Regions from separate parts of the Rhizobium sp. PvP014 genome, predicted to be linked through region 1. Evidence: predicted binding sites of a transcription regulator. Region 1 holds the regulator's gene; each other region holds the start of a gene.
The links. Region 1 encodes LexA, which represses DNA repair genes until DNA is damaged. Its sites were predicted from a motif close to TGTTCNNNNTGTGTTCNG; they were not measured.
Positions count from the first base shown of each region.

Region 2: J3A65_RS04860 (energy-coupling factor ABC transporter ATP-binding protein) is a predicted target of LexA. The motif match lies at 2,559-2,576, and genes of this name have one in related genera.
Region 3: J3A65_RS04625 (PA0069 family radical SAM protein) is a predicted target of LexA. The motif match lies at 1,880-1,897, and genes of this name have one in related genera.
Region 4: J3A65_RS11130 (UvrD-helicase domain-containing protein) is a predicted target of LexA. The motif match lies at 1,771-1,788, and genes of this name have one in related genera.

Region 1 covers NZ_JAGIOT010000002.1:839,742-843,620, forward strand. The annotation lists gene J3A65_RS08740 (ComEC/Rec2 family competence protein) at 1-2,077, shown strand, start outside; gene lexA (transcriptional repressor LexA) at 2,058-2,777, opposite strand; gene J3A65_RS08750 (VOC family protein) at 2,805-3,845, shown strand; gene kdsA (3-deoxy-8-phosphooctulonate synthase) at 3,850-3,879, shown strand, end outside.
Region 2 covers NZ_JAGIOT010000002.1:54,701-58,579, reverse strand. The annotation lists gene glgB (1,4-alpha-glucan branching protein GlgB) at 1-1,266, shown strand, start outside; gene J3A65_RS04865 (winged helix-turn-helix domain-containing protein) at 1,326-2,522, opposite strand; gene J3A65_RS04860 (energy-coupling factor ABC transporter ATP-binding protein) at 2,632-3,309, shown strand; gene J3A65_RS04855 (CbiQ family ECF transporter T component) at 3,306-3,879, shown strand, end outside.
Region 3 covers NZ_JAGIOT010000002.1:5,656-9,534, reverse strand. The annotation lists gene J3A65_RS04640 (4-(cytidine 5'-diphospho)-2-C-methyl-D-erythritol kinase) at 1-739, shown strand, start outside; gene moaB (molybdenum cofactor biosynthesis protein B) at 736-1,287, shown strand; gene J3A65_RS04630 (glycosyl transferase) at 1,297-1,827, opposite strand; gene J3A65_RS04625 (PA0069 family radical SAM protein) at 1,958-3,115, shown strand; partial or broken gene J3A65_RS04620 (ribonuclease HII) at 3,356-3,493, shown strand; partial or broken gene J3A65_RS23310 (GNAT family N-acetyltransferase) at 3,738-3,872, shown strand.
Region 4 covers NZ_JAGIOT010000002.1:1,338,858-1,342,736, reverse strand. The annotation lists gene J3A65_RS11130 (UvrD-helicase domain-containing protein) at 1-1,731, opposite strand, end outside; gene J3A65_RS11125 (efflux RND transporter periplasmic adaptor subunit) at 1,950-3,128, shown strand; gene J3A65_RS11120 (efflux RND transporter permease subunit) at 3,125-3,879, shown strand, end outside.

The DNA.
Region 1 (3,879 bases):
GCTCGATTCGCCCGTCACGACGACCATCAGCGGGATTGTCGAACGACGCGAAGCGGATGCACAGCGCCGCTGGCGCTATATCGTGAGGATCGAGCAGACATCTGAGCCCACGCTCGGTCGTCCCCCGCAGCGGGTGTCGCTTCTTGCCAGAAGCCAACACGAACCTGCAGACATCGGAGAGCGCGTTTCCGGCCGTGCCCGTCTGTCGCCACCCTCTGGCCCGGCGCTTCCCGGATTGAACGATTTCGCCTTCTCCTCCTACTTCGATCAAATCGGGGCCGTTGGCTTCTTTTACGGCGCGCCTAGCGTACAACCCGCGATCGATGACCAACCCGGGTTATGGTCGGACATGCAGCGAGGGCTTTTTGCGCTTCGCAGCGCAATCGGCAATCGCATCCGCGATACGGTCAAGGGGGATGCGGGCGCTTTTGCTGCCGCAATCGTGACCGACGAGCGCCGTGCAATTTCCCGTGAGACGACCGAGGCGCTTCGTCTGTCCGGGCTGGCCCATATCGTCGCGATCTCAGGCCTGAACATGGCGCTGGCAGCCGGTATCTTCTTCGTCGGCGTCCGCTCCGTCCTGTCGCTGTTTCCAGGCTTTGCGCAGGCCTATCCGATCAAGAAGTTTGCCGCGTTCGGTGCGCTTGTCATGGCGACCGCCTATTACCTGATTTCCGGGTTCGGGGTTTCCGCCGAGCGGGCCTATATCATGATGGCGGTGATGCTGGTCGCCGTGCTCGTCGATCGACCCTCCATCAGCCTTCGCAACGTCGCCCTTTCGGCAATCATTATCCTCGCCATCTCGCCGTCGGAGATTTTGGGTCCGAGTTTCCAGATGTCGTTTGCGGCAACCGCGGCACTGGTGGCAGGGTTCGCCCTCTGGACGCGATATTTCGCGAAAGGTAGGGAGGATACAAAAGGTAGCAACCGGTGGATAACGGGTGTCGCGGCGACGTTCCATTTCATTGCCGGGATCGTGGTGACGTCGCTGATCGGCAGTACTTCGACGTCGATCTATTCGATCGAGCATTTCCACCATCTGACCACCTACGGCCTCGCGGCCAATCTCGCGGCCATGCCGATCATTTCCTTCGTGGTGATGCCGGCAGGGCTTGTTGGCATGTTGCTGATGCCGTTCGGGCTGGATGCTCCCTTTCTGTTCATCATGGGCGAGGGGCTGCGGATCGTCATTCGCATTGCCGAGATCGTTGCCGCATGGGGCGGCGATATTGCCATCGGCCGGCAGAACCCGCTTTTCCTGCCGCTGGCGACGGCAGGCTTTCTGCTTCTGACGCTGCTGCGCACGCCGCTGAGGCTGACAGGCGCGCTGTTCATGGCGGTGGCTTTGCTCTTTGCGGTCCGCTCAGGCTCGGCGCCGAGGCCTGATATCGTCATATCCGAAGACGGCGCGTCAGTGGGACTGATACAGGATGACAAGATCACCCTCAATCGAACCCGGCCGCCGGGATTTATCTACGATCAATGGCGGCGAGCGCTGGTGCTTGAGACCGGAGAACAACCGCTCGCCTTGCCGGTTCTTGCCTCTTCGGAACCAGCGCGAGGTGCCAGCCTTGCGAAAAGTGATGACAGACGACCTAGACCACATTCGCGACCGGATTTGACGCGCCGGGAAATCGAATATGTCAGGGGCTTTCTTCAAGCATTCACGCCCGGACGATTTGCCTGTCTGCCGAAAATCCTGTGCGCGGCGCAGACTGCTCAGGACATCCGGATCGTCACTGTCGAAGACAACCGATACACCGGTCTTGCCTGCGATTTCGGTCGGATCATCGTCTCGCCCGGCGCACGCTTCGATACTTGCCGCTCCGGCGCCTTGCTTCTCAGCGGGCGGACGTTGCGCCGGACTGGCGCACTGGAAATCACCATTATTCCGAACGCGACAGCGCCAGACATCAAGATTACGGCGGCGATGCGAGACAGCGCACAGACCTCAAGCCGTCCGTGGACCGTCCACCGGTTCTATGACTGGCGAACGCGACAATTCGACTTTGGCATCCCGGAGGCTGTTGCTGCGCATCTCCGGGATAACAGCGTTCTTAATGATAGCGGCGAATAAGGCCGACAAGCTTGCCCTGGACCTTCACCCGGTCGGGCGGGAAGATGCGGGTCTCGTAAGCGGGGTTCGCCGCTTCCAGCGCGATCGATGCACCCTTGCGGCGGAACCGCTTCAGGGTCGCTTCTTCCTCATCGACCAGGGCAACGATGATATCGCCCGGACTTGCGGTGCTGGCATTCTTGATGATGACGGTATCACCATCGAGGATGCCGGCATCGATCATCGAATCGCCCTTCACTTCGAGCGCGTAATGATCGCCGGAACCCAGCATCTCGATCGGAACGGCGATGTCGTGGGTGTTGTTCTGGATCGCGGAGATCGGCACGCCGGCAGCGATTCGACCCATGACCGGGATGTTTGTCGAGAACGGATTGTCCGCCATGACCGGCGCCGGCTTCTGAGCGACGACCGGTTGCGTTTTGCCGAGGCTTCCCTCGATGACACTGGGAGAAAAACCCCGTCGCGGATGAAGGTTCGCCACATAGGCGTCAGGCAGCTTGATCACTTCGAGCGCGCGTGCTCTGTTCGGCAGACGGCGAATAAAGCCACGCTCCTCGAGCGCGGTGATCAGCCTATGGATGCCGGACTTCGATGCAAGGTCGAGAGCGTCCTTCATTTCGTCAAACGACGGCGGCACGCCTGATTCTTTCATCCGCTCGTGGATGAACAGAAGTAACTCCTGTTGCTTGCGTGTCAGCATGGACGGGACCCTCAGAATTGGAAACAAATGCAGAACGGACGCTATATGTTCTATCTGTGTTCCGCAAGCCCCAAATTTTTGCTCAAGAATAGTCTCATTTCAGCGTTCGATCACGTATTCAGTTCGTGCGCAGCACTTGCCGAGTTTCCCGCGATAGCCAATGTTCTGCGGAATAAGACTTTGGGGGTGTTAGTGGGTAACAAGTCAGTCGATCATTTGGTTCTGCCCGTTGCAGATCTGGCGTCAGCGCGGGGGAGGTTGACCGCTCTCGGCTTTACTGTGGCACCTGAAGGTGTTCACCCTTTCGGCACAGCTAATGCCTGCATATTCTTCGCGGATGGCTCGTATCTCGAGCCGCTGGGCATTGTGAACCGTCGGCAAGCCTCGCTTGCGGCAAAACGAGGCAACGTGTTCACCGATCGCGACATCCGCTTCCGCGGCCAGCGGAAAAGGGAAGGTCTATCGGCGGTGGTCGTCGGGACGCAGGATGCAGCGGCCGATCATAGCCGTTTTGTGGACGGGCACATGTCTGCGGGCGAGATGCTTCAATTCTCCCGCCCGATGCAGTTGCCCGATGGTGGGGAGAGCGAAGTCTCATTCCGTCTGGCGTTCGCGGCAGTTCCCGAGGTCGATGACATCTTGCTGTTTTCCTGCCAGCGCATGGCCGCATTACCGGCAGATCGCGGTGGTCTTGATGAGCACGCAAACGCCGTTACAGGCCTTCGAGAGATCGTCTTTTCTGCAGATGACCCGCTGGAGTTTCTTCCGCTTTTCGAAACCGTGTTCGAGACGCAACCCGAGCAAGGGAAAGACGGTCTGCGGATCGAAGCTGCCAATGCCAGCATCCGCATTCAATCCAACGACACGTTCAGCGACGAGTTCCGGTCTTCGATGAAGCCCTTGTTATCGTCGCGCCTCGCTGCGCGCGGGATCATCTTCAAGACCGCCGATCTCGCCGTGACAGAGATCACCCTTGCTGCTAATGACGTCGCATTCATCCGCAGGGATGGCCGCGTGATCGTGTCGGCAGCCCCGGGGCAAGGTGTGGTATTCGGTTTCGAGGAATAGTGAAATGACAGTCTCCGCCAATTCTGAAGTGTCC
Region 2 (3,879 bases), 790 kb from region 1:
CTGTTTGCGCCGACCGGACGCTACGGCACGCCCGAAGACTTCGCCTATTTCATCGATCGCTGCCATGCTGCCGGTATCGGCGTCATCCTCGACTGGGTGCCAGCGCATTTCCCGACCGACGTCTGGGGTCTGGCGCAGTTCGACGGCACGGCGCTCTACGAGCATGCCGATCCGCGCGAAGGGTTCCACAAGGACTGGAACACGCTGATCTACAATCTCGGTCGCAACGAGGTGAAGGGTTTTCTGATCGCGTCTGCGCTGGAATGGCTTGATCATTTCCATATCGATGCGCTGCGCGTCGATGCCGTCGCCTCCATGCTCTACCGCGACTACAGCCGCGATCAGGGCGAGTGGATCCCCAACAAATTCGGCGGCCGGGAAAATCTCGAATCCGTGGAATTCTTCAAGCACCTGAACAGCATCATCCATGAGCGCTGCCCGCATGCCTTCACGGTGGCCGAGGAATCGACCGCCTGGCCGGGTGTGACCGAAAGCGTCGAGCAGGGTGGACTGGGCTTCGACTTCAAGTGGAACATGGGCTGGATGCACGACACGCTCCATTACATGGAGGAAGATCCGGTCTATCGCAAATACCAGCACGGAAGCCTGACCTTCGGCATGGTCTATGCCTATTCCGAACGCTTCATGCTGCCGCTGTCCCATGACGAAGTGGTGCACGGCAAGGGCTCGCTGTTTGGCAAGATGCCGGGCGACCACTGGCAGAAGATGGCCAATCTGCGGGCCTATTACGGTTTCATGTGGGGCCATCCCGGCAAGAAGCTGATGTTCATGGGTGGCGAAGTCGCTCAGGTGACCGAGTGGAACCACGACGCGTCCGTTGTCTGGGATCTGCTGGACAGCCCCGATCATGCGGGCATGCAGCGCCTGATCGCCGATCTCAACGCGATCTATTCGGCCGAGCCGGCGCTTCAGTATGGCGATCTCCATCCTGAAGGCTTCGAATGGGCCGTGTCCGACGATGCGGAAAACTCCGTCACCGCGATGCTGCGTCTGTCGCAGGATCGGCAGTCGGCAATCATCGTCGCTTCCAACATGACGCCGGTGCCGCGGCATGGCTACCGGATCGGCGTGCCGTTCGAGGGACGCTGGGAAGTGGTGCTGAATACCGATGCCGCGATCTACGGCGGCACGAATTTCGGCCAGACCGAAGCCTGGACGGAAAACCAGTCGGCGCATGGCAAGACAGCGTCCGTCGCTCTCGACATCCCGCCACTGGCGACGGTGTATCTGCGGTGGCGGGGTTAAGTCCCCGGCATCGCCCGGAATTAGCGCTTCTAAGAGATGAGCCGGATGGCGGCGGAGACCTAACCCTCTCCCCGCCATCCGTCGCGATAGACGACCTTGTCCACGCCGGCAAACCGCCCCACCCGCTGCAACTCGGCATTGAGCTTCTCCAGCCTGCCCGCGGATGCCCGAACACCCTTTTCCAGCCACAGCCGCCTGACATCCAGCACACCCGTTTTGCGCTCCGCCTTCATGTCGATGCGACCGATCATGCGGTCGCCTTCCAGAAGCGGAAAGACGTAATAGCCGTATTGCCGCTTCGGCTCGGGCACAAAGACCTCTATGCGGTAGAAGAAATCGAACAGCCGCACCGCCCGGTCACGGTTGCGCAGTAGCGGATCGAAGGGGCTCAGCACCCTCACCCGTGCCGGCGGTTCTGGAATATCGCCGAGGTTTTGGGGAAAGCCTGAGAACGCGAAGGAAGCGCGCGGGCGGCTGTCGTCGGCGGTTTCGATCAGGACTTCGACGAGTTCATCGCGATGGGCTTTCACCCAGTCCCTCGCCTCTTCCGGCGTGACGATATCCCAGAAGGCAGCGAGTTCTCCCGATGTGGCAAAGCCAAGCTTTTCCATCGCGCTGCGGCAGGCCCAGTCGATGAAGTCCTCGTGGCTGACATCCGGTTCGTGATGGTGGGCGGCAATAACGCGCTCGGTCAGATCGTAGATCTTCTGGAAATTCACCCGGCCTGCAATCGAAAGCTTGCCGGTGTGCCAGTAATATTCGAGCGCCGTCTTGTTCGGGTGCCAGTTCCACCAGCCGCCGGACTTGTGATCCTCCATCTTCATGTCGCGCGACATGATCGCGCCGTTTTCCGAAATGTGCCGGAACGTGTCCTCGAAGGCGGAATCGAAACTCTCGCCATGCCATTTGCGCCAGCGCTCGGCGAGGATCGGTTCGCGGCGGCGGAAGCGGTGCTTCCAGTAGCGGAACAGACGCGCCGGAATGATCGAGGCGTCGTGGGTCCAGTGTTCGAACAGCTCGCCGTCTTTTTCCAAGAGCGACGTCAGGTGTTCGCGCCGATAGGTCTGGTTGCGCGAAAACAGGATCATGTGATGGGCGCGCTCGACGGTCGCGATACTATCCACCTGCACGAAGCCCAGATCGTCGATCAGTTGCAGAAGACCGGCCTTGTTGAGCGCACGGGTCGGCGGTGCGGAAAGCTGCTGCCGTTCGATGAAAATCCGTCTTGCCCGGGCATTGTCGATCAGAATCGCCATGGCAACGAGACTAGGGCGACAGGGGACCGGATGCAATGTTCACTTTTCATTCCGCCTTCCCGCTCTGCTCCCGCCGCGATATAGACCGTTCAGCAACCGAGGACCGGCATTGGACATCCATTTCGACAAGGCCGAAGCTCGCTTCGAGGGGCGTGTCACGCTGCATCCGCTGACGGTGCGGCTGACCGAGCGCCGCATCGGCGTGATCGGCCTTAACGGCTCCGGCAAGACGACGTTTGCGCGGATGATCAATGGACTTGTCTCTCCCGCGAGCGGCAATGTCGTCGTCAACGGCTTCGATACGAAGGCCGACACCGACCGCGCCCGCGCGCAGGTTGGTTTCATCTTCCAGAACCCGCAGAACCAGATCATCCTGCCGATCCTGAAGGAAGACATCGCGCTTGGCCTGACGTCGCGCAAGCTTTCGAAAGCCGAGATCGAGGCCCGAACGACGGCGATCCTCAAGCGCTTCGGCATCGGACATCTTGCCGACCGTCGCTCGCACGAGCTTTCCGGCGGCGAGTTGCAGCTTGCGGCCTTTGCCTCGGTTCTGGTGACGGAACCGGACATTTTGATCATGGACGAGCCGACCAACCAGCTGGACCTGAAGAACCGCAACCTGGTGGCCCGGACGATCAGCGAGCTCCCCGAAAACGTCATCGTGCTCACCCACGATCTCGATCTCATCGCGGGCTTCGAGCGGGTTCTGTTGTTTGACAACGGCCGGCTTGCCGGCGACGGAAACGCTGCCGAGATCATCGCCCATTACCGCGAGCTTGCCGCATGAAGACGCTTTACGTTGATGGTAGCGGCTTTCTGCACCGGCTTTCGGCCCGCGCGAAGCTTGTGCTACTGGCTGCCGCAAGCCTTGCTCTGTTCCTCATCCAGTCGTCGTTAGTGCTTGGCGTCGGTGCGGTCGCCAGCGGCCTGCTTTTCGGTTCGCTGCGAATCGGATGGCGGCAAACATGGCTGCGGCTGCGGGTTCTTTTCCTCACCATCGCAGCCGTTGCGGTGTTCACGCTGGTTTTCAACAGCCCTGTGGAAGCCGTCAGCGTGTTTTTCCGGCTCTCGGCACTGGCGCTTCTTGCGTCTGTGGTGACGGCCACGACTACTACCGGCGATTTTATTACGGAAGTGACATTTGCGGCTTTGCCGCTTGAAAAGCTCGGGCTTGTAAAAGCTGCGGATATCGGCCTGTCGATCGGCCTTGTCCTTCGCTTCATTCCGGAAATCCTGCTGCGTCACCAGGCCATCCGCGATGCCCATATCGCGCGAGGGTTGCGCCCTCGAACCCTCTCCATCATCGTCCCGCTGATCATCCTCACATTAAAGAATGCCGACGAGATTGCCAGCGCAA
Region 3 (3,879 bases), 830 kb from region 1:
GGATGAGTTTTCCGTTTCCGGCCGCTTTGCGTCCGAGCTTTCAAATGACGAGGCGGGTCAGGCAGGCAATCTCGTGATCAAGGCGCGCGATCTCTTTCGCCAGCAGCTGGTTTCCAACGGCTTTCCGGCGCCTCCCGTTTCGATCCACCTCGAGAAGAAACTACCGATCGCAGCCGGGATCGGAGGCGGATCGGCCGATGCGGCGGCCACGCTTCGCGGCCTGTTCCGGCTGTGGAATGCGGAGATACCGGAAGCAGCCCTTCTGGCGCTTGGCCTTTCGCTGGGTGCCGACGTGCCCATGTGCCTGACGGGGGCTGCCGTTCTGGCCGAGGGCATCGGCGAAAGGCTTGAACCGCTGCCGACCATGCCGTCCCTATCCCTCGTGCTCGCCAACCCGCTGATCAGCGTCTCGACGCCTGAGATTTTCAAGCTACTGGTGGACAAGGAAAACGCGGCCCTGCCGCCGACGCCGACCGACGCAGGCGGCTGGCTGCCTTACCTGAAAACGCTTCGCAACGACCTGGAGCCGCCGGCTCGCGCGCTCATCCCTGAGATCGAGGAACTCTCCGCGATGATCGCAGCGCAAGGTGCCGAGCTGGTGCGCATGTCCGGATCCGGAGCGACCTGTTTCGGTGTGTTCCCTTCGAAGACAGACGCGGAAGCCGCAGCGCAGGCGCTGACCGCCCTGAAGCCGGACTGGTATTTCGAAGCGGTCGAAACCGTCGGAGCAAAGCCATGAGCAAGATCGCCGAAACGCGCGAGTTCATTCCTATTTCGATCGCGGTACTGACCGTGTCGGATACCCGGACTATAGCGGACGACAAATCCGGCGATACGCTGGTTGCCCGTATCGCAGAGGCCGGTCACAGGCTTGGGGCACGCGCCATCGTGCCCGACGACAAGGACCGTATTGCGGGCCAGGTGCGCGAATGGACGCTCGATCCTGAGATCGACGTGGTCATTACCACCGGAGGCACCGGCTTTACCGGCCGCGACGTGACGCCGGAAGCGCTGGAGCCGCTGTTCGACAAGAAGATGGACGGGTTTTCCGAGGTGTTTCACCGGATTTCCTACGACAAGATCGGCACCTCGACGATCCAGTCGCGGGCAACCGGCGGCGTTGCCAATGCAACCTTCATCTTCGTGCTGCCAGGCTCTCCCGGTGCCTGCAAGGATGCCTGGGACGGCATCCTGAAAGCGCAGCTGGACTACCGCCACATGCCCTGCAACTTCATCGAGATCATGCCGCGGCTGGACGAGCATCTGCGGCGCGGTTCGGGCAAGTAACGGTCTGATTTATCGCGCGGACGCGGCAACCCACGCCGGGATCATCTCGCTCACCAGTCTCGACGGCTTTGCAGCTGACGTCACAGCCTTGGCGACATCCACGAGACCCATGCCGGACTTTGCGAGCGCGACGGCTTCGCGCTTCGGCAGGATCAGCCCCTGCTCGAGCGGCGGGACTGAACGGACGATCCTTGTAAGGAACGGCTTGCGGTAGGTTCGCGAAGGCGAGAACCGCACGGGCTGACGGTTGAGCGCCAGATATTCCATCACCTCGTCGATCCAGCCGGCCTGGAGACGCGCTCCGGGCTCCAGCAGAAGCAGCCATTCGGCGCGCGCCTTGTGCAGGATATCGACGATATCCCAGGAGCTGTGGAAACGGCAGCCGGCGGCATCCGCGACACGGGAGGACCCGTCGCGCGAGTTGTGATCGAGCACCACGACATCGCTGACCAACCCCTCCACCGCGGCGGAAACAAGGACGGACAACGTCTGCGCGAGCTCGGCTTCCTGATCCCGGCATTCCAACAAAACAGTCAGCATTTTCAATGTCTAGCGCATTGTACAACGGATTGCCACAAATCCTTTGCGAGTTTGTTCTTGCATTGTTCTCAATGTCGCGATAGGAATCTTGTCATTCGAGAACGGGAATTTTTCCCGTCAGGAGTGCCCCATGAACGAGCTGTCCCATTTGCGGCAGGACGCATTCGCGCCTGCTCATACGGCTGATATTGCCGATGCATTGGTGAAGACCTCCGGCCTCCGGATCGAGGGGGATCGCCGGCGCGGTCGTGGCGCCGGACTGAACCCTTCAGGACGTTTCGAGACGGAGCGTCGCGAGGCTTTCGACGACGGCTGGCAGACGATCGAGGAACTGGAACCGTTCCGGACCGAGGTGCAGGTGGAAAAGCCACGTACCGCGATTACCCGAAACGATTCTCCCGACATTCCCTTCGACCGCTCGATCAACCCGTACCGCGGCTGCGAGCATGGCTGCATCTACTGCTTCGCGCGGCCGAGCCACAGTTTCATGGGGCTTTCGCCGGGGCTGGATTTCGAATCGAAACTGTTTGCCAAGCCTGACGTGCCGAAGCTTCTGGAGCGCGAACTGAGCAGGGCCGATTACAAGGTCCGGGCGATTGCGATCGGCACCAATACCGATCCCTACCAGCCGATCGAACGGGAATGGCGCGTCATGCGGCAGATCCTGGAAGTGCTGCAGAAGGCCAACCACCCGGTGACCATCGTCACCAAATCGTCGCTGGTCACCCGAGATATCGATATCCTCTCCGACATGGCGTCGAAGGGTCTCGCCAAGGTCGCGATATCGCTAACCACCCTCGACCGCAAGCTTGCTCGCAGCATGGAGCCGCGCGCGTCGACGCCCGCCAAACGGCTCGAGGCGATCAAAGCGCTCTCGGACGCTGGCATACCGACAGCTGTGTTCACCTCGCCGATCATTCCGGCGCTGAACGACCACGAGATCGAGCGGCTCCTGGAAGCGGGGCACGCTGCCGGCGCAACGGAGGCGAGTTACGTGCTCTTACGTCTGCCGCTGGAAGTGGCGCCGCTGTTCCGCGACTGGCTGCTGCAGCATTACCCGAACCGCTACCGGCATGTGATGTCGCTCGTTCGCTCGATGCGGGACGGCAAGGATTATGACGCGGAGTTCGGCAAGCGGATGAAGGGCACCGGTCCTTACGCCTGGCAGATCGGGCGACGCTTCGAGATGGCAACGAAGCGGCTCGGCATGACGCGTCGGAGCATGCCGCTCAGGGACGATCTGTTTGTTCGTCCGAATGGCGCGGGCATTCAGCTTTCGCTGCTTTGAGTTTGGCCTGCAGGGGCATCCGTCGTTCCTGCGAAACGGCCTGATGACGTCGCCATAGTTACAGCGGCTTTCATTCAGGTCGATTAATTTCGAATTTCGGCACGGTTCCCGCATATCACCTGCCGAAAGACCCCCGGTTCCCACCATCATCCCGAAAGGGCGCCCCCGATGGTGGGCAACGACGCCGCACTCGTTGTCCGGGGGTTGCCGGAGGTCGGGCGGGCGTGCGAAACTGCCGCCATGTTGCTTCGCACGCCGCCCGATTCTCCGACATTGTTTGACGAGACGCCATTCGTTCCGGATTTCAGCTTGGAGCTGATGGCGCGGAATGCCGGTCATTGGCCGGTGGCTGGCACCGACGAGGCAGGCCGCGGCCCGCACTTACCAGCTGGGAATATACGATTACTTTAAACTGTATGATCGCCACGCATTATGGCGTGGTATATATACCATTTGCCTGTACGATTAGGTTGCGCGAGAAATCACGCGTGCATCAAGCGAAATCTGTTGGTGAGCTTATCTTGCGTCACGACTCCCCGAATAAAATGCGTGGCACATGACAATTACATGGTCGTAGTACGGGACGACAGCGCTCAAACGGAGCAACATTACGAGTTGAGGAGGTCGCTTCGGGTTTCATCCTGACGCCTCGCTCCAGTTTCCAGGCGTTCCTCAAGAGTATTTCCAACGCCTAGCTTTCTCAGATGACAAGCGTGATGGGGTGGTGCGCTATCATTCTGCATTCTACGGGGAATAGTCACTTT
Region 4 (3,879 bases), 500 kb from region 1:
CTTCCACATGTCGGTATAGCCCGACTCTTCGAGGATCTGCTCGGCCAGTTCCGTATGGGGCACGGTTTCGAGACGTGCCTGCCAGTTGCGGAAATTCTGCACGACATCGAACAGGGCCTTGCGGGCCTTCGGCTTCAGCTCGTCGGTCTCGATCATTTCGCTTGCGGCCTGAAGCATGGGCACATCGCGGGCGCGGGCGCTGTCATGCAGGTAGCGGATCGTGGTGTCGCCGAGGCCGCGCTTCGGCGTGTTGACGATGCGCTCGAAGGCCAGGTCGTCGGCCGGCTGGCAGACCATGCGGAAATAGGCCATCGCATCGCGGATCTCGAGCCGCTCGTAAAAGCGCGGGCCGCCGATGACGCGGTAGTTGAGGCCGAGCGTCACGAACCGGTCTTCGAACTCGCGCATCTGAAACGAGGCGCGCACCAGGATCGCCATGTCGTTCAGCGCGTGTTTCTTGGCATCGCTGCGACCATCGCCGCGCTGCAGCCGCTCGATCTCCTCACCGACGGCACGGGCTTCCTCTTCGCTATCCCAGGCGGCGTGGACGATGACCTTTTCGTCTTCAGGGTCGACCCGGTCGGTGAACAGCGTCTTGCCGAGGCGTCCTTCGTTATGGGCGATCAGATGGCCGGCAGCGCCGAGGATATGTTCTGTCGAGCGGTAGTTGCGCTCGAGCTTGATGACCTTGGCGCCCGGGAAATCCTTGTCGAAGCGAAGGATGTTTTCCACTTCGGCACCGCGCCAACCATAGATCGACTGGTCGTCGTCGCCGACGCAGCAGACGTTTTGCGGCACGTCCTTCGGACGCTGAGCGAGCAGACGCAGCCACATATACTGGGCCGTATTGGTGTCCTGATACTCGTCGACGAGGATATAGCGGAACCGCTGGTGATACTCCTTGAGCAGATCCGGTGCCTTGCGGAACAGGGCGATCGGGTGCAGCAAAAGGTCGCCGAAATCGCAGGCGTTGAGCGTGCGCAGGCGGGCCTGATAGGCGGCATAGAGTTCGCGGCCCTTGCCGTTGGCAAAAGCTCGGGCGTCGCCTTCCGGAATGTCGGGCGGCAACAGGCCCTTGTTCTTCCAGCCATCGATCATGCCGGCGAACTGCTTGGCCGGCCAGCGCTTGTCGTCCAGACCTTCCGCCTGGATGAGCTGCTTGATCAGGCGCACGACGTCGTCGGTGTCTAAGATGGTGAAATCGGATCGCAGGCCGACCAGCTCCGAATGGCGCCGCAGCAGTTTGACGCCGATCGAGTGAAACGTGCCCAGCCACGGCATGCCTTCGACGGCGCCGCCGACGAGAACGCCGATGCGCTCCTTCATCTCGCGCGCAGCCTTGTTGGTAAAGGTCACGGCGAGAATCTGGCTCGGATAGGCGCGGCCGGTCTCCAGCAGGTGGGCGATGCGGGTGGTCAGCACGCGGGTCTTGCCGGTTCCGGCGCCGGCCAGAACCAGAACGGGACCATCCAAGGTCTCGACCGCTTCGCGCTGTTCCGGGTTAAGGCCCGTCATATAGTCGGGTGAGGGCCGGTTGCCACCGCGCGCCGCCATGGCCCGCGCCGCGATCCCCAAACCACCGGAACCACCAGCAGGAACAGGAGCAGAACCTTGGTTGCCAGCCGATGCCGGCACCGGGCGCTGGTCCGATTGGTCTTCGCCTCGCGCCTTGCGGGGGGCGGGCTCCGGCTCCTCATCGAAGAAAGGGATGTCGTCGTAACTGTTACTCATCCGGCCAATGTAGTGATTCGGGCTCGAAAGACCAGCCGATGTTCTCTTTTCATTCCTATGTTTCCCCTAGGAAACGTCCGGATCCGTGTCGTTGAAGCTCTGACACATCCGTGAAATCGCGTGATGTTACAAAACAGTAAGGTAGGTTCCTCGACCTTGCCAGTTGGGCGCGAAACGGGGATACTTGCACCACTTATCGATAGACTTGCGAGGAATGAATGCGGATCTGGAACCAGCTTCTGATGTCGGTTGCGGTACTGCTCGGAGGGCTCTGTCTCTGGGTCTACCTGTCGGCAGATGCCGGGCGGTCACTGATTTCGATGGGCGTTCCCGCAGGCATGGTGACTTCCATCAATCCTGATGTCGCCGAGCCGGCGGCCGCAACGGTTGCGGGCGCACCGGCTTCGTCATCGCGCGGCGGGCAGCGGGGCGGCGGTGAGAGCCAGGTGGTGTTGGTTGCAACCAGACCCGTCGGAACCGGTGTGGTCAATGACAGACTGTCGGCGATCGGTGACGGCGAGGCGATCCAGTCGGTTATCGTGATGCCGCAGGCGACGGGCACCGTAAACGAGATCCTCGTCAAATCCGGCGACATGGTCAAAAAGGGCCAGATTCTTGCGCAGCTCGATGACGACGAGCAGATCATCCTGCGCGATCAGGCGCAGGTGGTGTTGCGCAGTGCGCGTGAGAAATCCGATACTTACCGGAACCTCAAGAGCTTTTCCCGTCTCGACGTGCTCGACGCGCAGATTGCGTCCGAAACGGCGCAGCTGACGGTCACCAACGCCGAATTGGCGCTGAAGCGTCGCTCGGTCGTTGCGCCAATCGATGGGATCGTCGGCATCGTCGCGGTCAATATCGGTGACAACGTCACGACCGCGAGCAATATCGTGACGATCGACAACCGTACCGAGCTGCTGGTGGATTTCTGGGCGCCAGAGCGTTTCGCGGTCCAGGTCAAGCCTGGCATGCCGGTCGAGGCCGCCTCCGTCTCGCGTCCAGGCCGCACCTTCGAGGGTTCGGTCGAGGCCGTCGACAACAGGGTCGATCCGGCAAGCCGTACGATCCGCATTCGTGCCAGAATTCCCAATGTTGATGACGAACTCCGCGCCGGCATGTCTTTCGGCGTGACGATGCGGTTTCCGGGCGAGACCTTTCCAAGCGTCGATCCGCTTGCAGTCCAGTGGGATGCGAAAGGCTCGTTCGTCTGGCATATCGTCGATCACAAATCGGTCAAGGAGCGGGTGAGGGTGATCCAGCGCAATCCCGATGCGATCCTCGTCTCGGCCAATCTGAAGGATGGCGATGTCGTGGCAACCGAAGGGTTGCAACGGGTCCGGGAAAATGGTGCCGTCCGCATTGCCGGTGAAAAGCCGCCGGAGGTCGCCAGCCGATGAGCAGCAGCCACAGCGGTAACGCCAATAACAACGGGTCGTCCGGCCAGTCTTCCGGAAAGCAGAACAGCTTTACCGCGCTCTTTGTGCGGCGGCCGGTCCTTGCCGCGGTTCTCAACACGCTTCTCGTCGTCGCAGGCCTTGCCGCTCTTGCCGGCGTCGAGGTGCGCGAGTTGCCGGATGTGGACCAGCCGGTCATCACCATCCGCACCACCTATGACGGCGCTTCCGCCCAGACGATGGACCAGGAGGTGACCGATATCATCGAGGGCGCGGTTGCCCGGGTCGCCGGCCTCAAGGCCGTTTCGTCGGAATCGCAGTTCGGCCAGAGCCGTGTCACGCTGGAATTCAACGACACCGCCGATCTTGCGGTGGCCGCCAACGACGTGCGCGATGCGCTTGGTCGTGTCACCGGCCAGTTGCCTGACGACGTGGACGAGCCGCGTATCATCAAGGCCGATTCCGACAGCCAGCCGATCATGCGGCTTGCCGTTACGTCCAACTCGTTGTCGATGGAAGACCTGACGCTTCTCGTCGATAACGAGGTCTCCGACCGGCTTGCGTCGGTTGACGGCGTCGCTGACGTGGAACTCTACGGCGACCAGGAAAAGGTCTTCCGCGTCGACGTGAACCAGACGGCGCTTGCCAGTCGTGGGCTGACGATTGCAGACCTCTCCGAGGCGCTATCGACGGCTGCCCTCGACGTGCCCGCCGGGTCGCTGGAATCCTCGACGCAGGACATTGTCGTGCGGGC